One region of the Consotaella aegiceratis genome, then DNA from elsewhere that is predicted to be linked to it. Evidence: riboswitches for the same ligand, from Rfam matches in the RefSeq annotation. Region 1 holds a riboswitch; the other holds the start of a gene.
The links. Region 1 has a riboswitch for cobalamin ahead of SMD10_RS00420 (ribonucleoside-diphosphate reductase subunit alpha). Riboswitches for the same ligand answer to the same signal wherever they lie in the genome.
Positions count from the first base shown of each region.

Region 1 (10,500 bases):
TGGGCGGCGAACGGCTGGCCAGCGAGCATGTAAGCGCCGTGCGGTCGGATGCGCCACCGGTGCTCGAAGTCGAGAACCTGCGGGCCGGTGAGCTGACCGGCGCCACCTCCTTCAAGGTGCATCCCGGCGAGGTCGTCGCGCTCTACGGGCTGTCGGGCTCAGGCCGCTCCAGCCTGCTCAACGCGCTTTGGGGTGCCGAGTCCCGGCGTTCCGGCCGGATGCGGTTGACGGGAGCGTCCTACGCGCCGCGCAGCCCACGCGAGGCGGTGCGCGCCGGCGTCTCCTACGTGCCCGCCGATCGGCATCGCAACGGCCTGTTCGCCGACATGGACCTCGTCAGCAACAAGACGTTGCCGCTGCTGTCCCGATATCGCCGCACGAAGCGCCTGCCTCTGCCGAGCCGCACGGCGGAGCGTGAGGATTTTTCGGTTGCCGCCGGACATGTCTCGCTGGTCTATGGCCGAGGCGAGGATCCCGCGCGCACGCTATCGGGAGGCAACCAGCAGAAGCTCCTGTTTTCGCGCTGGGCGACCCGCCATTCCAAGCTGATGCTGCTCGACGAGCCGACCGAGGGCGTCGACATCGTCGCCAAGGCGACGATCCGATCGATCGTCCGGGCCATCGCGGCGGACGGCAACGCGGTCCTGGTGTCGACATCCGACCGCGACGAGGCGATCGAGCTGGGCGACCGCGTGCTCGTCTTCTTCCGCGGCGAGGCCGTGGCCGATCTTTCACGAAACGAAGCGATACCGGAGGCGCTGGCCGCGGCCGCGCAAGCCGGGGGAACGGGGCAATGAGCAGCAGCATCGGCCGGTTCGGAACGCTGGCGGCCTTCATCCTCCTCTGTGCCGGGTTTTCGCTCGCCGCGCCGACGGCCTTCGCCTCGACCGCCAACGTCGCCAACCTGGTCCAGCAGATGGCGACGCTCGCCATCGTCGCCACCGCCGCGACCCTGGTCATGACGATCAACGAGTTCGACCTGTCGGTCGGCTATTCCGCGTCGCTGGCGGCCGTCATCTGCTTCATCCTCTTCGGTGCCGGCCAGCCGGTGGCCATTGCCGTCGCTGCGGCCTTGCTCGTCGGCGTCGCGGCAGGTGTCGGCAACGGCGTTCTGGTGGCTCGCTTCGGCGTGCCCTCCTTCATCGCGACGCTCGCCTTGGGGACGGTGCTGTCTGGCCTCGCCTTCGGCCTGTCCGGCGGGCAGAGCCTGTTCCAGTCGGTGCCGGCCGGCTTTAAGGCGCTGGCCCGCGGCTCGATCCTCGGCATTCCGGTCTTGGCGCTGTGGATCGTCGCGGTCCTCGGCGTCACGGCCTTCGTGCTGTCCCAGAGCGAATTCGGCCGCCGCATCCGCGCCATCGGCGGCAATGTGCGCGCGGCTAGGCTGGCCGGCCTGCCGGTAACGCGCGACATCATCGTCACCTTCGCCGCCGCCGGCGGTCTGTCGGCGCTCGCCGGTCTGCTGCTCGCCGCTCGCCTGGGCAGCGTCCAGCACACCATGGGCGAGCCGCTGCTGCTGCCGGGCTATGCGGCGGTCTTCATCGGCACCACGGCATCCTCGACCGGCAGTCCGAGCGTCGGCGGCACGCTGCTCGGCGTGGCGATCACCGGCGTGCTCGTCAATGGCATGACCATTGTCGGCGTGGAGCCTTTCGTGCAACGAATCCTGACCGGCGTTCTGATCATCATCGCGGTGCTGATGCGCCGCCTCGTCCGGGCTGGCTGAAATGATCCTGGTTCTCGATTGCGGAACATCGGCGCTCAAGGCGACCGTCTTTTCCGAGGATGGCGTTATCGCAGCGCAGGCTCCGGGGCTCTACGGCGGAGTGTCGGGTGCGGTCACCTTTTCGGCCGACGACTGGTGGCAGGCCGCGACCATGGCGGTCGCGCAATTGGATTGCCGCGGGGTCACGGCGATCGCGCTCACCGGGACGATGGAGAACCTGATCGCTCTCGACGGGCGCGGTGCGCCGATCGGCGAGGTTCTCGTCTATTCCAACGCCTGCGGCCAGGACTCGCTGGAGCGACGCGCCGCGGCACTGACGGCCCTTGGCGCGGCCGAGATCTGCGGCAACGCGCCCGAGCCGCTGATGACCGCCTTCAAGCTCGACTGGCTGCGCGAGGAACGGCCGGAGGCGTTTGCTCGGGTGCGCCATATCCTGCCGGGCTCGAAGGACTATCTCGCCTTCCGCCTGACCGGGGCCTTCGCCACCGATCCGGTCTGCGCTGCCACCACCGGCCTGATGGACATGGCCACGCGGATCTGGTCGCCGATGCTGATCGACGCCTTCGGCTTCGATCCCGAGCTGTTGCCGGCGATCCTGCCGGCGGACGCCGTCGTCGGCCCGCTTCTTCCGGCAGCGGCTGCCGCGCTCGGTCTTCAGGCCGGACTGCCGGTGATCAACGGTTGCGGCGATGGCGGCGCCACGACCTTGGGCAGCGGCGCGGCGAAGGAAAACGACGTCAGCCTCTATCTCGGAACGAGCGGCTGGGTGGCGCGGGTGGCGTCGGCCTATGACGGGTCGCCCAGGCCCTATTACCGGCTGCCCCATCCCGCCCATGACGGCCTGATCGAGATCGCGCCGGTTCTCTCGGCGGGGGCGGCAGCGCAATGGGCCCGCGATATCCTCGGGCTGGAAATCGAGGCGGCCGACGCCCTGGCGATCGCCGCCGACACGTCGCCCACGCACGTCCAGTTCCTGCCCTATCTCCAGGGCGAGCGCTCGCCCTTCGTCGATCTTGATTTGCGCGCCGGCTTCATCGGTCTTTCGGCGGAAGACCGACCGGGCGATCTCTATCGCGCGGTTCTGGAGGGCGTCGCGCTCGCCATCGCCGGCAACCTTCAGGCGATGGTCGCCGAGCCGGGCGATCTCAGCCTGGCGGGAGGCGGCGCGCTGAGCCAGATCTGGCCGCGGCTTCTGGCCGACGTCATCGGCCGGCCGATTTCGGTGCCGGCCGAGCCCATCACGGCCGCCAGCATCGGCGCTCTGCAATTGGCGCTCGTCGCACTCGGACGACCGAGCGTCGCGGTGGGCGGCGGAACGGTGTTTGCCCCGCGCCCGGAGCGCGCCGAGCGCACGGCGCGCCTGAAGCGGCGGTTCGCAGCGGCGACCGACTTCTTGAGAGGCCTGAAAGACCTCGGATAGCGCGTCGGCCCCGCCCGCCGGCGCCTTGCGCGGCTCTCAATCCCAGTTCAGCGCCCCGCCGTTCTGGTACTCGATGACGCGGGTCTCGAAGAAGTTCTTTTCCTTCTTCAGGTCCATCGCTTCGGACATCCAGGGGAACGGGTTCTCGGCCGGGCCGAAGACGGGCTCCAGACCGAGTTGCGCACAGCGCCGGTTGGCGATGAAGCGCATATACTCCTCGCAGAGCGCCGCGTTGAGACCGAGAAAGCCGGTGGGCATGGTGTCGCGGCCATAGGCCGTCTCCAGCTCCGCCGCCTCGCGCAGCATCGCCCGCACCTCGTCCTGGAATTCAGGCGTCCACAGATGCGGGTTCTCGTGGCGGATCTGGTTGATCACGTCGATGCCGAAGTTCAGATGGATCGACTCGTCGCGCAGGATGTACTGGTACTGCTCGGCGATACCGACCATCTTGCCGCGCCGGCCGAGTGACAGGATCTGCGCGAAGCCGGTGTAGAACCACATGCCCTCGAAGACGACATAGAAGGCGACGAGATCCTTCAGGAACGCCTGGTCGGTCTCCGGCGTGCCGGTGGCGAAGCTCGGATCGTCGAGGCTCTGGGTGCGCTCCAGCGCCCAGGCCGCCTTGTCGGTGATCGACGGCACCTCGCGGTACATGTTGAAGAGCTCGCCTTCGTCGAGTCCGAGGCTTTCCACGATGTACTGGAAAGTGTGGGTGTGGACCGCCTCCTCGAAGGCCTGACGCAGCAGGTATTGCCGGCACTCAGGATTGGTGAGGTGGCGGTAGATCGCCAGAACGATGTTGTTGGCGACCAGGCTTTCGGAGGCCGCGAAGAAGCCGAGATTGCGCTTGACCATGCGCCGCTCGTCCTCGGTCAAGCCGTCGGCCGAGCGCCACAGCGCGATGTCGGCCTGCATGGAGACCTCGGTCGGCATCCAGTGGTTGTTGCAGCCGGACAGGTATTTTTCCCAGGCCCAGTCGTATTTGAGCGGCAGAAGCTGGTTCACGTCGGCGCGCGCGTTGATCATGCGCTTGTCGTCGACCGAGACGCGGGCGGCGCCGCGCTCGATTTCGCCAAGGCCGGTGGCGTCGGCCGCGGCCGCGTCGGTCGCCGGTTTGCGGGCGGCGGGAGTGTCGTTGAAGTCGAGCATCGTATTCTCCGAATGGGCTGTCGGATCGGGGGCCGACCCTGCCGCGTCCCATGGGCGGCGGGATCGCACGGACGGATTGAAGGGCGCAGACACCTCCATCACGTCATCCTCGGCCACCGTGCCGAGGATCCAGTCACGCGATGTCGACCGAGAATGACGAAAGCGAGAGAGTGGTCGCGCGTCGTGGCATTCGTTGTCGGCCGCCGCGTCTTGGTAGAGGTGAGGCCGTAGGACGGAAACGCAGTCGGGCTACTGGCAGGCCTCGCAGTCCGGGTCGTCGATGGCGCAGGCCTTGCCCCAGGCGCTGTCCTGCGCATCGATCGGCGCGGGCGCGGCATGGACGGCCTGCGCGGCGTGCAGCGCCACGGCGTTGAGCTTGCCGTCGGTGCCCTTCAGCGTGGACTTCTCCACATGCGTCGCCGAGCGCGTGCGCAGATAGTAGGTGGTCTTCAGGCCCTGCTTCCAGGCGAAGCGGTAGAGCGCGTCGAGCGCCTTGCCGCTCGGGCTCGCCAGATAGAGGTTGAGCGACTGCGCCTGATCGAGCCATTTCTGGCGGCGGCTCGCCGCCCGGATCAGCCAGGCCGGATCGATCTCGAACGCCGTGGCGTAGAGCTGTTTCAGATCGTCGGGAATGCGCGAGATCGGGCCGAGCGAGCCGTCATAGTACTTTAGATCGGAGACCATCACCGCGTCCCACAGGCCGCGCTCCTTCAGGTCGCGCACCAAGGCGGCGTTCACCACGGTGAAGTCGCCCGACATGTTCGATTTGACGAAGAGGTTCTGGTAGGCCGGCTCGATCGATTGCGACACGCCGCAGATGTTGGAGATCGTGGCCGTCGGCGCGATCGCCATGCAGTTGGAGTTGCGCATGCCGACGGTTTTCACACGGTCGCGCAGGCTCTCCCAGCCGAGCCGGGTGGTCCGGTCCATCTCCAGGGACGGCCGGGCGGCCTGGAGACGCTCGATCGAATCGACCGGCAGGATGCCCTGGGACCACAGCGACCCCTCGAACGAGGGGTAGCGGCCACGTTCGGCGGCCAGATCGCAGGAGGCGGAAATCGCCTCGTAGCTCAGTGCCTCCATGCTCTCGTCGGCGAAGGCGACGGCTTCGTCCGAAGCGTAGGGCAGGCGCAGCGTCTGGAGCGCGTCCTGGAAGCCCATCAGGCCCAGTCCGACCGGACGATGCTTGAGATTGGAGCGGCGCGCCTCGGGGATCGTGTAGAAATTGATGTCGACCACATTGTCGAGCATTCGCATCGCGGTCTTCACCGTTGCCGCGAGCTTCTCCCGGTCGAGCCCCTTGGCCGTCACGTGGGCAGCCAGGTTGACCGAGCCGAGATTGCAGACCGCGACCTCGTCGGGACCGGTGTTGAGAGTGATCTCGGTGCACAGGTTCGAGGAATGCACGACGCCGACATGGCCTTGCGGCGAGCGCAGGTTGCAGGGATCCTTGAAGGTGATCCAGGGATGGCCGGTCTCGAACAGCATGGTCAGCATGCGCCGCCACAGATCGACGGCGTTCATGCGCTTGAACACCTTGATCTCGCCGGCGTCGGCCTTCGCTTCATAGGCCTCGTAGACAGCGCGGAAGGCGCTGCCGGTCAGGTCGTGCAGGTCCGGCGTCTCGTCCGGCGAGAACAGCGTCCATGCGCCGCCCACCTCGACGCGCTCCATGAAGAGGTCCGGCACCCAGTTGGCGGTGTTCATGTCGTGGGTGCGGCGACGGTCGTCGCCGGTGTTCTTCCTGAGGTCCAGGAACTCCTCGATATCGATGTGCCAGGTCTCCAGATAGGCGCAGACGGCGCCCTTGCGCTTGCCCCCCTGGTTGACGGCGATCGCCGTGTCGTTGGCGACCTTCAGGAACGGCACGACGCCCTGGCTCTTGCCGTTGGTGCCCTTGATATGGGCGCCCAGCCCGCGCACCGGGGTCCAGTCGTTGCCGAGACCGCCGGAATATTTGGCCAGAAGCGCGTTGTCCTTCACCGCCTTGAAGATGCCGCCGAGATCGTCGGAAACGGTGGTGAGGAAGCAGGACGAGAGCTGCGCGTGGCGCGTCCCCGAGTTGAACAGAGTCGGCGTGGAGGCCATGAAGTCGAAGGACGAGAGCAACTCGTAGAACTCGATGGCGCGCGCCTCGCGGTCGACCTCGCGCAAGGCGAGACCCATGGCGACGCGCATGAAGAAGGACTGCGGCAGTTCGAAACGGATGCCGCCGTCCTGCAGGAAATAGCGATCGTAGAGCGTCTGCAGGCCGAGAAGCTGGAAGGCGTGGTCGCGCTCGGGCTTCAGCGCGGCGGCAAGCCGGGCGACGTCGAAGCGGGCGAGCTCCGGATCGATCAGATCGGCGTCGATGCCGGTCTTCAGGTAGGCCGGAAAGTATTCGCCATAGACGTGCGCCATCTCGGCCTGGGTTGCCCGTCGCGGGGCGCCGAAGACATGCGTCAGGGCCTCGCCGCGCAGTTTGTCGAGGAGCAGCCGGGCGCTGGCGAAGGCATAGTCGGGCTCGGTCTCGATCAGGGTGCGCGCGGCTAGGATCAGCGCATCGGACAGCTCGGTCTCGCGCACGCCGTCATACAGGTTGCGTCGGGCTTCGGCGAGGATCGCGGCCGCATCGAGCCCGTCGAGATCGCAGACGGCTTCCGCGACCACCTGTTCCAGCCGGCCATCGTCGAGCGGACGGCGCGTGCCGTCGCGCTGGGTCACCTGGATGGCGGGCGCGGTCTCCTGGACCGCCTCGGCCTGGCGGGCGCGGGCATGCTCTTCGCGGTAGAGCACATAGGCGCGCGCCACCTTCTGGTGCTCGGCGCGCATCAAGGCGAGCTCGACCTGATCCTGGATGTCTTCGATATGGAGCAGGCGCTCGCCGTCGCTGCGCCGGGTCAATGCGCCGACCACCTCGGCGGTCAGCTCTTCGACGGTTTCGTGCACTCGGGAGGAGGCCGCCGCAGTCCGGCCTTCGACCGCCAGAAACGCCTTGGTCATGGCGACCGCGATCTTCGAGGCGTCGAAGGGCGAGACGGTGCCGTTGCGACGGATCACCTTGAGGCCGTCGGCGACGTGTTCGGCCGGGTCCCGCGGCGGCCGTGCGGACACCGCAGGATGGCCGCCGTTCGACGCGGGAGAGGGAGAAAGAGACATCGGCTGCTCCACAGGTGCTTGGAGGCAAAGGCCGAGCGGAGTCATGCCAAGGCAGCGAAGGCGACAGACACGGCCGCACGTCGCAAGCACGATCCACCGGGACACCCCGCCCAGGGAAAAGGTTCGGTCACGTCACGGCAGGTCTCCTGGCTCGCGGGTCACGGCCTCGCGTCCGGCCTTCCCGGAGCCTCATGCTCCAGTGACACCGATGGGACGCAGGGCTCGCCGCTCACAGTTGCGGGGGCAGCTTCGGCCTTGACGCCCGAATCGGACGGCGCACCGAATTCCCTCTTAGCTCCCAGTTCTTGTGGTTCTGGGAGACCATGACATCTATATGTTGATCAATCCGCGCCGATTCTGTCAATCGACCGCAGCGCGAAATTATCCGATCGCGCACACTGCCGCACGGCCCCAGGTCTCGCAATTCACATAAAGATATCGTTATATCCTGCTTGACGCGCTCCGCGCGAGGGTTCATGGAGGATGCTGTCGTGGTTCTCCGATCCCCCCGGGATCGGAGCGAAGAGGGAAGCCGGTGAAACACCGGCGCTGCCCCCGCAACTGTGAGCGGCGAGCCTTTCGTCCGACAGGCCACTGAGGCGTTCAGCTTCGGGAAGGCGTGACGAAAGGCGACGACCCGTGAGCCAGGAGACCTGCCACGCGCCTAGAACGTCCTCGGGCGGGGTGTCCCGGTGGAACGCTCGAAAAGCGGTGGGCCGTCTCCGGCCCCGCCGCCGTCGAGGCGTATCCGCTCGGCCTTTGCCCCCCATCATCAGGGGTTTGAAGCCGATGTCCAATCGTCAAGTCACCACAGCCACGCTCGGTACGCCGCGGATCGGCCCGCGACGCGAGCTGAAATTCGCCGTCGAACGATACTGGTCGGGCAAGATTTCTGTCGACAGTCTCCACGAGACCGCCGATGGGCTGCGCGAAGCCAACTGGAAGTCGCAACGGCAGGCCGGGATCGACGCGATCCCCTCCAACGATTTTTCCTTCTACGATCACGTGCTCGACACCGCCTGCATGGTCGGCGCGGTGCCCGCCCGCTATGGGTGGTCCGGAGATTTCGTGCCGCTCGACATCCTCTTCGCCATGGCGCGCGGCACCGCTTCGGTGCCGGCGATGGAAATGACCAAGTGGTTCGACACCAACTACCACTATCTCGTGCCGGAGCTCGATCCCGACCAGAGCTTCCGCCTGGCGACGGTCAAGCCGGTGAAGGAGTATCTGAAGGCCAGGGCGATCGGCGTCGAGACGCGGCCCGTCGTGCTCGGGCCCGTGACCTTCCTGGCGCTCGCCAAGAGCACGGCGCCCGGCCACCATCCCCTGTCGCTCCTGGATCGCTTGCTTCCCGTCTATGTCGAGGTGCTGAAGCGCCTCGGCGAAGCCGGCGCCCAGTGGGTCCAGCTCGACGAGCCCTGTCTGGTGCTCGATGCCGAGCCGACCGTTCAGGAGGCCCTGCGGATCGCCTACGCGCGCTTCGCCGAGGCGGTGCCGCAGCTCAAGATCATGCTGACGAGCTATTTCGGCGGCCTCGGCGACAACCTGGAAACGGCCCTGTCGCTGCCCGTCGCCGGGCTGCACGTCGATCTCGTGCGCGCTCCCGATCAACTGGAGCTGGTGCTGTCCGGAGCCAGGGCCGATCAGACGCTGTCGCTTGGCGTCATCGATGGCCGCAATATCTGGCGGGCCGACCTGGCGCGGATCCTCGATCGCCTGGAGCCGGCGCTGGCGGATCGCTCCGGCCCGATCGAGATCGCGCCCTCCTGTTCGCTCCTGCACGTGCCGATCGACCTCGAACTGGAAGACGATCTCGATGCGGACCTGAAGTCCTGGCTGGCCTTCGCGGCCCAGAAGATGGGCGAACTGCGCCTCCTCGCTACGGCGCTTGCCGAAGGCCGCGATGCCGTGGCAGCCGAATTGGCCGCCGCCAGCCGGGCGATCGCGGCACGCGCCGTCTCGGCCAAGGTGCATGATGCGGCGGTGTCCGCGCGAGCGGCCGACGTGACGCCGGAGCTGATGCGGCGCCAAGGCTCGTTCGCCACGCGCCGGCCTCTCCAGCATGCCGCGCTGGACCTGCCGACCTTCCCGACCACGACGATCGGCTCGTTTCCGCAGACGGCAGAGGTGCGTCAGGCGCGCTCCGACTTTGGCAAGGGCAAGCTCGATGCGGTCGGTTACGAGGCGTTCCTCAGGCAGAAGACCGCCGAGGTGGTCGCCTGGCAGGAGGAGATCGGGCTCGACGTGCTGGTCCATGGCGAGTTCGAGCGCAACGACATGGTCCAGTACTTCGGCGAGCAGCTCTCCGGCTTCGCCTTCACCAAGCATGCCTGGGTGCAGAGCTACGGATCGCGCTGCGTGCGTCCGCCGGTGATCTTCGGCGACGTCTCACGGCCGGCGCCGATGACCGTCGCCTGGTGGCGCTATGCCCAGAGCCTGACGGGCAAGCCGATGAAGGGCATGCTCACCGGTCCGGTCACCATCCTCAACTGGTCCTTCGTGCGCGACGACCTGCCCCGCGCGGATGTTTGCCGGCAAATCGCATTGGCGATTCGCGACGAGGTGTCCGACCTCGAATCGGCCGGCGCCAGGATGATCCAGATCGACGAGGCGGCGCTGCGCGAAGGCCTGCCGCTCAAGCGCGCCGAATGGACGACCTATCTCGACTGGGCGGTGGAGTGCTTCCGGCTCTGTTCCTCCGGCGTTGCCGACGAGACGCAGATCCACACGCACATGTGCTACTCGGAGTTCAACGACATCATCGAGTCGATCGCCGCGATGGATGCCGACGTGATCTCCATCGAGACCTCGCGCTCCAAGATGGAGCTGCTCGACGCCTTCGTCGCCTATCACTATCCGAACGAGATCGGCCCAGGCGTCTACGATATCCATTCACCGCGCGTGCCGGACGCCGCCGAGATGGTCGAGCTTCTTACAAAGGCAGCCGAGCGCCTGGCTCCCGATCAGATCTGGGTCAATCCGGATTGCGGGTTGAAGACGCGGGGCTGGGACGAGACGCGGCCGGCCCTCGTCGCCATGGTCGAGGCGGCCCGGCAGTTGCGCCGGACTT
Region 1 is NZ_JAZHFT010000001.1:89,661-100,160, reverse strand. It holds gene SMD10_RS00440 (sugar ABC transporter ATP-binding protein) at 1-797, shown strand, start outside; gene SMD10_RS00435 (ABC transporter permease) at 794-1,723, shown strand; gene SMD10_RS00430 (FGGY family carbohydrate kinase) at 1,725-3,143, shown strand; gene SMD10_RS00425 (ribonucleotide-diphosphate reductase subunit beta) at 3,180-4,292, opposite strand; gene SMD10_RS00420 (ribonucleoside-diphosphate reductase subunit alpha) at 4,542-7,430, opposite strand; cobalamin riboswitch at 7,550-7,771, opposite strand; cobalamin riboswitch at 7,906-8,105, shown strand; gene metE (5-methyltetrahydropteroyltriglutamate--homocysteine S-methyltransferase) at 8,220-10,500, shown strand, end outside.

Region 2 (10,500 bases), on a different contig from region 1:
GAGCGGATAGCGGCTGAGACGGCTCCTCCCGTTGGCCAGCGGGGCCGGTCGGCGTAGAGTCGCGAAATGATCGCGCGCGCTCCCCTGCTCGGTGTATCCGTTTGCCTGTTCCGGGCTGAAAAGGTGCTGCTGGTGGAGCGCGGCCGACCGCCGGCGCTCGGCCTGTTGAGCCTGCCGGGCGGCAAGGTGCGATTTGGCGAGCGGCTCGAAGAGGCGCTGCGGCGTGAGGTCATGGAGGAAACCGGTCTCGACGTGGCCCGCTTCGCCTTCGTCTGCCTGCACGAGGCGATCAGTCCGGAGGACGGAACCCATGCGGTGATCGCCGTCTATCGCGGCGCGCAAGGCCTGCCCGTCGACGCCGTGCCCGTTGCGGGCGACGATGCCCGCGCCGTCGGATTCCACTCTCTCGCCGGAATCGAGGAGCTCGAGCGCGACGACAAGCTCACGCCGGGCTTGGTCAAGATCGTACGCTCTGCCCACCGCGCTCATTTGGCCGGTCTGTAGGGACGGGGCCGCGGCCGGGTCCGATCGACGGCGGCCAAGGCTTGTTGCGGGAATGGCGCACCCTGCGTCAATTCACGCCAGGCATCGGCGAAGTGGTTGATTTTGTGTTAATGTCACGCCAAACCATGGCCATGATGGCATGTCGTTTCTCCTTTGGCCCGGCGGCGGGGCTGGCCTTGGCCATGGTTCTCGTCGGCCCGGTTTGCAGCCGAGCGGAAGAGGCCGGAGCCACGCCCGATGCCGCTCCGGAGGCGGTTCAGCCGTCGAACGCGCCGTTCATGAAGCCGCTCAGCCGGCTGTCGTCGATCCTCGGATCGGTGCATTTTCTGCGCAAGCTCTGCAGCGACCCCAATGCGTCCGCCTACCGCGACGAGATGGCCGCGCTGATCGATGCGCAGAAGCCCAACGAGGCGGATCGACGCATCCTGGTGTCCAGCTTCAACAGCGGCTACCGCGCCTTCGAATCGACATACCGCACATGCACGCCAGCCGCCCGAATCGCCGTCCAGCGCTATCAAAAAGAGGGGATCGCTCTGTCACGGGAGATTAGCGCAAGGTACGGCAATTAACATTCCCTTAACGATCCCGACCGTTCGAGACTTAAAATTTGCGCGGTCGTGTTAGAGTTTTGACAACCAATGAGCCAGGGGGACCCTTTCATGATCGATTTGCAGGGCGCCGAACTCGATGAAGTCATCGCCGCCGAAAAGAAGCAGGTCGCCCTCGAATACCACAACGAGGCCTGGGCGGACGGGATTTCCGACGGCATCGAGGCCGAGATTCTCGCAGAGACCGCCATCGCTACGGCATTGACCGAGCTTGTTCGCCTGCACGGCGAGGAAGAGGTCCTGCAGTTCGTCAAGGAACTGCAGCAGCGCGTCGAATACGGAGAGTTTCGCCAGAACCGCCCCCTGCAATAGAGCCGGCAGGCGCACACTCCTGGACGCACGAGAGCGAAGGATCGGGAAGATGGCCGCGCATCGCCTGTTCCGCGTGTTGATGCAGACCGCACTTGTCGCGGGCGCCCTGGGCGCCGCGAGCAGCGCTTTTGCGCTCTCGCAGATCGGAACCGACGGCGAGGAACCGGCGAAGGAAGGCATCATCGCGGTGCCCCTGCCGCCGCTCGATCTCGATGAGACCGCGCCCACCGATACCGACGACAATGACGACGTCTCGGAACCGGAGGAAATCGTCCCGGCGACGGGGACGGACCAGCCCGATGTCGACGAGGGCGAGCCCGCCCCGGACCAAGCGACCGCGACCACCGATACGCCGACCGACGTCCTCTACGGGGACGAGGACCTTCCGCGCCCGGTGCGCGACCTGCGGCAGCGCCTGATGGACATCGCCAGGACCGGCGAGGTCGAAAAGCTGCGGCCCTATCTGGAGACCGGTCCCGAGGGCACCGTGCTGAGTTTCGGCACCCAGACCGAGGACCCGATCGCCTTTCTGAAGGAATTGTCCGGCGACGGCGAAGGTGCGGAAATCCTCGCGATCCTGCTCGAGGTCCTGGAGGCCGGACACGTGCACAACGAGCCGGGCACCGACAACGAGATCTATGTCTGGCCCTACTTCACCCAAATGTCGCTCGACACCCTGACGAAGCGGCAGATGGTGGAGCTGTTTGAACTGGTCACGGCCGGCGACTTCGAGGCGATGAAGGGGTTCGGCGCCTATAATTTCTACCGTGTCGGGATTACGCCCGACGGCCGTTGGCAGTTCTTCGTCGCGGGCGACTGAACTCCTCGCTCCGGGCGGCTCTTTCGGCGGCACGGCCGCCACGTCGAGGCCGCCGACGTTGCAAGAACTCTACACCCGCCTCCTCAGCGTCTGTCGATTGCGGCGAAATGTTGACCGCCTTTCCCGGCCCCTGTAGCAACGCGGATGGGAATGGTTCTGCCGCAAGGTGGATAAAAGGGAACGCGGTGAAGCGCTTCGGCGCCGACTCCGGGGCTGCCCCCGCAACTGTAACCGGAAAGTCGTCTTCCATCGAAGCGTGAGACGAGCACGCTTCAGCCACTGAGCCCAATGCTTGGGAAGGCGGAAGAGCGACGTCGATCCGGAAGCCAGGAGACCTGCCAATCCCGGTCACCCAGCTTTGGTACGGGGCGTGCCGAGGCGCGGTTGTCCGTGCGGTGACGTGAGCAACATGTCGCCGTGTGTCCGGATGGCCGGGGCCGGAATCGTCCGCGATTCCATGATCCACCGTTCGCTTCCGAGGAAGACCCGCGGCTCCAGCCGAATGCCGTTCGCGCATTCGCGGCGACCTCGAGGGGAACGAAATGAAGACGAAGATCCTGGTTCTGACGCTGGTGGCGGCTGCCGGTGCGAGTGCGGCCTACGCGCAAGAGGACGAAACCGCGCTCGAAACGGTGGTGATCACCGCCGGCCGCACGCCGGAAGCCGCCGAAAAGGTCGGGCGCGCCTATACGGTCATCACGGCCGAGGAGCTCGAAGAGCACCACATCCAATACGTCTCTGACGCACTGCGCCTGGTGCCGGGCGTCGCCGTCTCGCAGGCCGGTTCGCGCGGCAGCCTCACGCAGGTGCGCATTCGCGGCACCGAGGCCAACCATGTCCTCGTCCTGATCGACGGCATCGAGGCCAGCGAAACCTCGACGGACGGCTACGACTTTTCGAACCTGCAGACGGCAGGGATCGAGCGGATCGAAGTTCTGCGTGGCCCGCAAAGCGCGTTCTGGGGCTCGGACGCCGTCGGCGGCGTGATCAACATCATCACCAAGACCGGCATGCGAAACGGTCATGAAATCACGGCCAAGAGCGAAGTCGGCACCGACGGCACGGTGCTCGGTTCGGTCTCCCTCCTCGGTGGTGGAGAAACATTCGACGCCGGGGTCACGGCCAGCTATCGCCGCTCCGACGGCTACAACATCTCTCCCTATGGCGACGAGGACGACGGCGACCGGAACTTCACGCTGAACGGAAAGTTCAACGCCGACATCACGCCCGATCTGCGCCTCGACGGCTCGCTGCGTTTCGTCGACCGGAAGAGCGACTACGACGCGCAGGACTTCTCATACGACCCGGTCACCTTCGCCGCCGGGTCCTCTTACGGCCTGGTGCTCGACACCGACAATCAGACCGACACGCAAGACGTGCTCGGACAGCTCGGGCTCACCTGGACGTCGCTGGACGGCGCCCTGACGCAGGAAACCCGCGTGTCGGGCAACCACTATACGCGCGACGAACTGGAGGACGGCGACGAGGTCGAGGGCGGCTCCAAGGGCGGGCGGACGAAGGCCAGCTATCAGGCCTCCTACGCGTTCGATACGCCGTCCTTCGCGGACGCGCATCATCAGCTGACGGGGGGCATCGACTGGGAGCGCGAGACCTTTCAGTTGACGGAGCCGCGCAGCGCGGGTGCGTTGGACGACGAGAAGTCGCGCGAGACCTATGGTTTCGTCGGCGAGTATCGCGGCGAGTTCTTCGATCAGCTCTACCTGGACGCTGCCGTCCGGCACGACCTCAACGACGACTTCGCCGACGCCACGACCTTCAGCCTCTCGGGGGCCTGGGAGATCCCCAACGCCGATACGCGCCTGCACAGCTCCGTCGGGACCGGCGTGACCAACCCGACCTTCACCGAGCTCTACGGCTATTATCCGGCCTATTTCGTCGGCAATCCCGATCTCGAGCCGGAGGAGAGTTTCGGCTGGGACGTCGGCATCGGGCACGACTTCGCAGACGGCCTGGTGGTCGCCGATCTCACCTATTTCCACCAGGATCTGGAGAACGAGATCTACAGCAACGGTTCGACCGTCATCAACATGGACGGCACCAGCAAGCGCCAGGGCATCGAGGCCTCGTTGACGATCAACCCCTTCCCCGGCTTCTCCGCCACCGCAACCTATACCTATACCGACGCCGAGGATCCGGACGGTGACGAGGAAGTGCGTCGGGCGCCCCATTCCGGCTCGCTCAACGCGTCCTACCAATTCTACGAGGGCCGCGCGCGCGTCTTCCTCGACGCCGTCTTCAACGGCGAGATGAAGGACTACGACTACCACACGGGCCGCGCCACCTACTCGACCACGACGGCCACCTTGGACAGCTATACGGTGGTCAATCTCGGCGGCAGCTACAAGTTCACCGACGTGCTGGAAGGCTACGCCCGGGTGGAAAACCTGTTCGACGAGGAGTATCAGGAGGTGTACGGCTACGAGGCGCAGGGCCGCACGGCCTTCGTCGGACTGAAGGCGACGTTCTAAGGATGAGAGGCACGGCGGCACGCTGGATCGGGACGGCGCTTGCGGCCCAGCTGGCGGCCGTCGCCCCGAGTCTGGCGCAGGAGGCGACGAGCGAGCCGCCGCGGCGCGTCGTCTCCACCAACCTGTGCACGGATCAGCTCGCCATGCTGGTGGCGGGCGACGGCCAGCTCTATTCGGTGTCGGAACTGGCCGACGATCCGATCTATTCGGTGCTCGCGGACCGCGCCAAGGACTATGTCGTCAACCACGGCTCGGCCGAAGAGATCTTTCTCATGCATCCCGATCTGGTGCTCGCCGGCCCATTCTCGTCGCCGGCGAGCGTCGACATGCTGCGCCGGCTCGGCTTTCGCGTCGAGATGTTTCAGCCGGAAACCTCGTTCGGCCAGATTCGCGCCAATCTGCGCCGGATGGGGGAAATCCTCGGCCATCCTCGGCGCGCCGACGCCTTGATCGCGGAGATGGATGCAGCCATCGCGGCGCTGCCCAAGGCCGCATCGCGCGAGACCATCGCGCTGTTTTTCGCCAACGACTATACGGCCGGCCGCGGCACGCTCGCCGACGAGGTGGTGCGCTTGGCCGGCCTCGACAATCTGGCTGCACGGCTCGGGATCACCGCGATGGCGCGGATCCCGCTCGAAGAACTGGTGATGGCGCGGCCGGACCTCATCATCGGCCAGCCGTCCTTTTCCACTCCGGCTCTGGCCTACCAGAACCTGCGACATCCGGCGATCCGGGCGCGGGTGGTCGGCGGCGACGTCGCCAACCGGCTGGAGAAATACTGGACCTGCGGCGGCCCCTTCTCGGTCGAGGCGGCGCGCATCCTGGTCGGCATCGCGGATCGTGCCGCAACCGCCAGGACCGCATCGCAGACGCAGCCGGGCGAAGGCTCGACCGGGCCTCGGGCCCAGTTCGGGCGGCCGCGCGAGGCAGAGGCTCCTCGTGGCTAACGATCGCGGCTTTACGGCGCTCGTCGTCGCCCTTGCCATCCTCGTCGCCGTGTTGTTCGCCGTCTCCCTGCTTCTGGGGCCGGCCGAAATCGGGCTGGGTGACAGCGTCAGGGCTCTTCTGACCGGGCAAGGCGGCGCCACCGTTCTGGTGATGCGGGAAATCCGACTGCCCCGCGCCATCCTGGGCGTGATGATCGGCGCCTCGCTCGGCCTCTCCGGCGCCTGCCTGCAAGGCTATCTGCGCAATCCGCTGGCCGAACCGGGCCTCGTCGGCGTCACCGCCTCGGCTTCGCTCGGCGCGGTGCTTGCGATCTACACCGGCCTGTCGGCGATCTTTCCCCTAGCCCTGCCGTTGGTGGCGCTCGCCGGTGCGCTCGCCGCCGTGCTGCTGGTGCTGTGGGCGGCGGGGTCGAGCGGCGGCGTACTGACCGTCATCCTGGCTGGCGTCGCGGTATCCAGCGTCGCGGGAGCGCTGACGGCGCTGGCGCTCAACCTCTCGCCCAACCCGTTCGCGGCCATGGAGATCGTGTTCTGGATGCTGGGTTCGCTGAGCGACCGGTCGATGACCCACGTCGGTCTCGCCGCGCCGTTCATCCTGATGGGCTGGGCGATGCTGATCGGGCTCGGCCGGCCGCTCGACCTGCTGACGCTCGGCGAGGAGGCGGCGGCCAGTCTCGCGGTCGACCTCAAACGGCTGCGGCTCGTCCTGGTGCTCGGGACGGCCGCCTGCGTCGGCGCGTCCACGGCCGTCGCCGGCAATATCGGTTTCGTCGGGCTCGTCGTTCCGCATCTTCTGCGGCCGCTGGTCGGTGCGCGGCCGGGGCGTTTGCTGCCCGTCAGCGCGCTCGGCGGCGCGGCGGCGCTCACCGCCGGCGATATCCTGGTGCGGCTGATCGCGCCGGAACGGGACCTGAAGCTCGGCGTGTTGACGACGCTCGCCGGCGCGCCCTTCTTCCTGTGGCTGGTCGTCCGGGAAAGGAAGACGCTGTCGTGACGCTCCTTTCCGTCAGCGATCTCTCCGTCTCCTTCGGCGCCCGCCGCGCACTCGACAGCGTTTCCCTTTCGGCGGAGGGGGGCGAGATCATCGGGCTGCTCGGACCGAACGGCGCGGGCAAGACGACGCTGTTGCGCGCCCTCGTCGGCCTCGTGCCGAGGCATGGCCAGGTGCGGGTCGACGGCACGCCGGTCGACCGGTTCGATGCCGTCGAACGCGCCCGGCGCATCGCCTATCTGCCGCAGGACCGGGCGATCAACTGGCCGGTGTCTGTGGAAACCGTCGTCGCGTTCGGCCGCGCACCGTTTCGCCGCTCCTTCGGCCGCCTGGGGCGAGACGACCGCGCGAGGATCGAAAGCGTGATCGAGCAGATGGGACTCGGCGCCCTGCGCGACCGACCGGCGACGACGCTGTCCGGCGGCGAGCGGGCGCGCGTGCTGATCGCGCGGGCGCTGGCGCAGGACGCCGCGCTGCTTCTGGCCGACGAGCCGACGGCGGGGCTCGATCCGGCTCACCAGATCGGCGTCATGCGCTGCTTTCGCGACGTGGCACTATCGGGACGGGCGGTGATCACCTCGCTGCACGATCTCAGCCTGGCGGCACGCTGGTGCTCGCGCCTGCTCGTTATCCAAGATGGACGCCTCGTCGCCGACGGCGCCCCGGATGCCGTTCTGACCCCGGAAATCCTCCGCGACGTCTACCGGATCGACGCCGAGATCGCCCATCTCGACGGGCGCCTCGTGATCCACGCACGCGATACCCTTTAGGCCGGCGGACGCGCTCGGCTCCGGCAGCCGTTTCAGCCCGGGAAACGTCTTGCTTTTCAAAATTTTGTACGGTTCTTGCCCGCCGGCATGCGGACCTTGATCCGTGCCCTTGACACGCCCTCCAAGGATCGATCCTGTGTTCCCGATGACCTGAGGAGGGTTCCTTGAAGCTGTTGGCGAAGGAATTTTTTCGATCCAGCTCGCAGCCCGTGGTTGTGGAGCAGCGGCGCCCGCAGCCGCCCTTTCCGCTGCACGACCATGACTTCTACGAGATCGTGATCGTGCTGTCGGGAAACGGCTGGCATGTCCTGAACGATGAGCCGCACTTCATCACCTGCGGCGAGGTGTTCTACATCAAGGCCGACGACAATCACTCCTACGAGCAGGTCAACGATCTTTATCTGTCGAACATTCTCTACCGCCCGGACGGCGGTGGCCGGCAGGATGTGATGAAGATCATGCTGGACGATGCGGCCAACGGCTCCGCCCGGCGCCACTGGCAGGTGACGGAGGACGTTCTGGCGAAGATCACGCCGCTGATCGAAACGTTGGAAAGCGAAGCCTGCAATCCCGATCCCATGTCGGAAATGATGGCCGAAGCCCTGTTCAATCAGCTCGCCGTCTTGCTGGCGCGCGCCCGGTTCGCCGGCGATGGCGACGCACTACCGAGCACGGTGCGCCTGGGCCACGTGCTCAGCTATCTCCGCCACAATTGCACCGAGCAGGTCGATTTCGAGGAATTGGCACGCCGGTTCGGCTATTCGCTGCGCAATTTCAACCGGTTGTTCCGCGAGGCCACGGCCACCACGCCGCATGACTATCTGGTGAAGCTGCGGCTCAGCCGGGCCATGCGGGCGCTGCTGTCGACCAGCGACAGCATCACCGACGTGGCGCTGGCGTCCGGCTTCAACGACAGCAACTACTTTTCCTACAGCTTCAGCCGAGCGACCGGCATGTCGCCGAGCGAATACCGGCGACGCATCGGCGCCGGCATCGCCTGAGATGCAGGTTTCCCGGCCGCGGTGCGATCCCTGAGGCAGAGGTCGGCCAAGAAACCGGCAATCACGCGCTACCCATGCGATCAACTGCGTGCAGTTGCTCGGCTATCGCCGTCGCCGTTTGGTGCCCCTGAACCACAGGTAGTTGCCCGGCCGGTCGCCGCTGCCGCGTTGAGGGGACGCGGCGGAGACCTTGTCGGACTGGTCGATTGGGCCGGTCTCCCTCAGTCTCGCTTGAGGATTCTGACCGGCACGCCCTTGGAGGCCGGCACGTGCGCCTCCTTCTCATGGTGCCAGAGCGGGATCAGCTTGTTGAGCTCCGGATAGTAGCCGCCGACATCGCCCTTCGGAATCGAGAAGCGGTGCGCCCGGAGCCCTTCGACGCGGCGCTCGACGCCGTCGTCGACCGGGCTCTCGACATCGATGAGATCCTGGTCCTCCAGGCCGAGCGAGGCCATGTCCGCCTCGTTCATCAAGAGCACCATCCGCGAGCCGTGAATGCCGCGCAGGCGGTCGTCATAGCCGTAGATGGTCGTGTTGAACTGATCGTTGGAGCGCACGGTGATGAGCTTGAAGACCGTCTTGCCGTCGGTGGCGATGTCAGGATCGACGTCGAGCGTCTCGGGCAAGAGGAAGTTGGCCTTCCTGGTCTGCGTCTTCCAGACACGGTAGCAGGCCGCGAGATCGCGGTGGAACCCACCGGGCTTGAGGAAGCGCCCGTTGAAGTCCTTGAAGTCGTCCGGATAGGTCCGTTCGATGGCGTCGCGAACCTTGGCGTAGTCGGCCACCCATTCGTCCCAGGGCACGGTTGCCTTGCCGGCCACGGTCGCCTTGGCCAACTCGGCGACGATCTTCGGCTCCGACAGGAGTTCGGGCGATGCCGGCTCGCGCCAGCCCTTGGAGCCGTGGATGCAGGCAGTGGAATCCTCTACCGAGACGGTCTGCGGCCCGCTCGCCTGGGTATCGCGCTCGATGCGCCCCAGGCAGGGCAGAAGGTAGGTGACCTCGCCGGGGATCAGATGGTTGCGGTTGAGCTTGGTGGCGATCTGCACCGACAGGCGCATCTTCCGCCACGCCGCCTCCATCATCTCGGTTTCGGGCACGGCGCGAATGAAATTGCCGCCGAGTGCGATGAACCCGTGCACCGAACCGTCGATGATACCCTGGCAGGCTTCCACCGTGTCGAGACCTTTGTCGCGCGGCGGCTCGAACGCATAGAATTCGGCGAGCTTGTCGAGCGGCACCAGCTTCGGCTTCTCCGAGATGCCCACCGTGCGCTGGCCCTGCACGTTGGAGTGTCCACGGATCGGCGAGATACCGGCGCCGCGCTTGCCGATATTGCCGCGCATGAGAAGCAGGTTCACCAGCATGTGCACGGTCTTGGTGCCGTGGCGATGCTGGGTCAGTCCCATGCCGTAATTGGCGATGACCTTTTCGGCCTTGGCGTAGACTCCGCCGACCTTTTCGAGCGCGGCGCGCGGCAGGCCGCTCATGCGCTCGATCTCGTCCCATTCGGTGCCGCGCACGAAGGCCTCGAATTCGTCGAAGCCGTGGCAATGCTCCTCGATGAAGGCGAGGTCGAGAACGCGGGGCTCGCCCTTCGCCTTGGTCTGGTCGTCAAGGGCGAACACCGCCTTGGCGATGCCGGTCATCGCCGCCAGATCGCCGCCGGCCTTCACCTGAAGATAGTCGCTCGACATCTGGGTGCCTTCGTCGGGCGACAGCATCTCGACCGGCGACTGCGGATTCTTGAAGCGCATCAGGCCGCGCTCGGGCAGCGGATTGAAGGTGACGACGGGCACGCCGCGCTTGCGCGCCTCCTGGATCGGATGCAGCAGGCGCGGCGCGTTGGTGCCGGTGTTGTGCCCGAAGAAGAACATCATGTCGCACGCCCGGAAATCCTCGAGCGTCACCGTGCCGACCGGCACGCCGATCGACTGGGGCAGGCCGACCGACGTCGACTCGTGACACATGTTGGAGGAGTCGGGCAGATTGTTCGAGCCGTAGATCCGCGCGAACAGCTGGTACATGTGCGAGGCCTCGAGCGAGGCCCGCCCGGAG
Region 2 is NZ_JAZHFT010000028.1:19,687-30,186, reverse strand. It holds gene SMD10_RS17400 (NUDIX hydrolase) at 67-504, shown strand; gene SMD10_RS17395 (TIGR02301 family protein) at 546-1,073, shown strand; gene SMD10_RS17390 (hypothetical protein) at 1,164-1,424, shown strand; gene SMD10_RS17385 (hypothetical protein) at 1,474-2,244, shown strand; cobalamin riboswitch at 2,379-2,601, shown strand; gene SMD10_RS17380 (TonB-dependent receptor plug domain-containing protein) at 2,787-4,733, shown strand; gene SMD10_RS17375 (ABC transporter substrate-binding protein) at 4,736-5,680, shown strand; gene SMD10_RS17370 (FecCD family ABC transporter permease) at 5,673-6,674, shown strand; gene SMD10_RS17365 (ABC transporter ATP-binding protein) at 6,671-7,441, shown strand; gene SMD10_RS17360 (helix-turn-helix domain-containing protein) at 7,606-8,442, shown strand; gene SMD10_RS17355 (FdhF/YdeP family oxidoreductase) at 8,664-10,500, opposite strand, start outside.
Region 2: it holds a riboswitch for cobalamin, as region 1 does, so the genes downstream of both, SMD10_RS17380 (TonB-dependent receptor plug domain-containing protein) here and SMD10_RS00420 (ribonucleoside-diphosphate reductase subunit alpha) in region 1, are expected to answer to the same signal.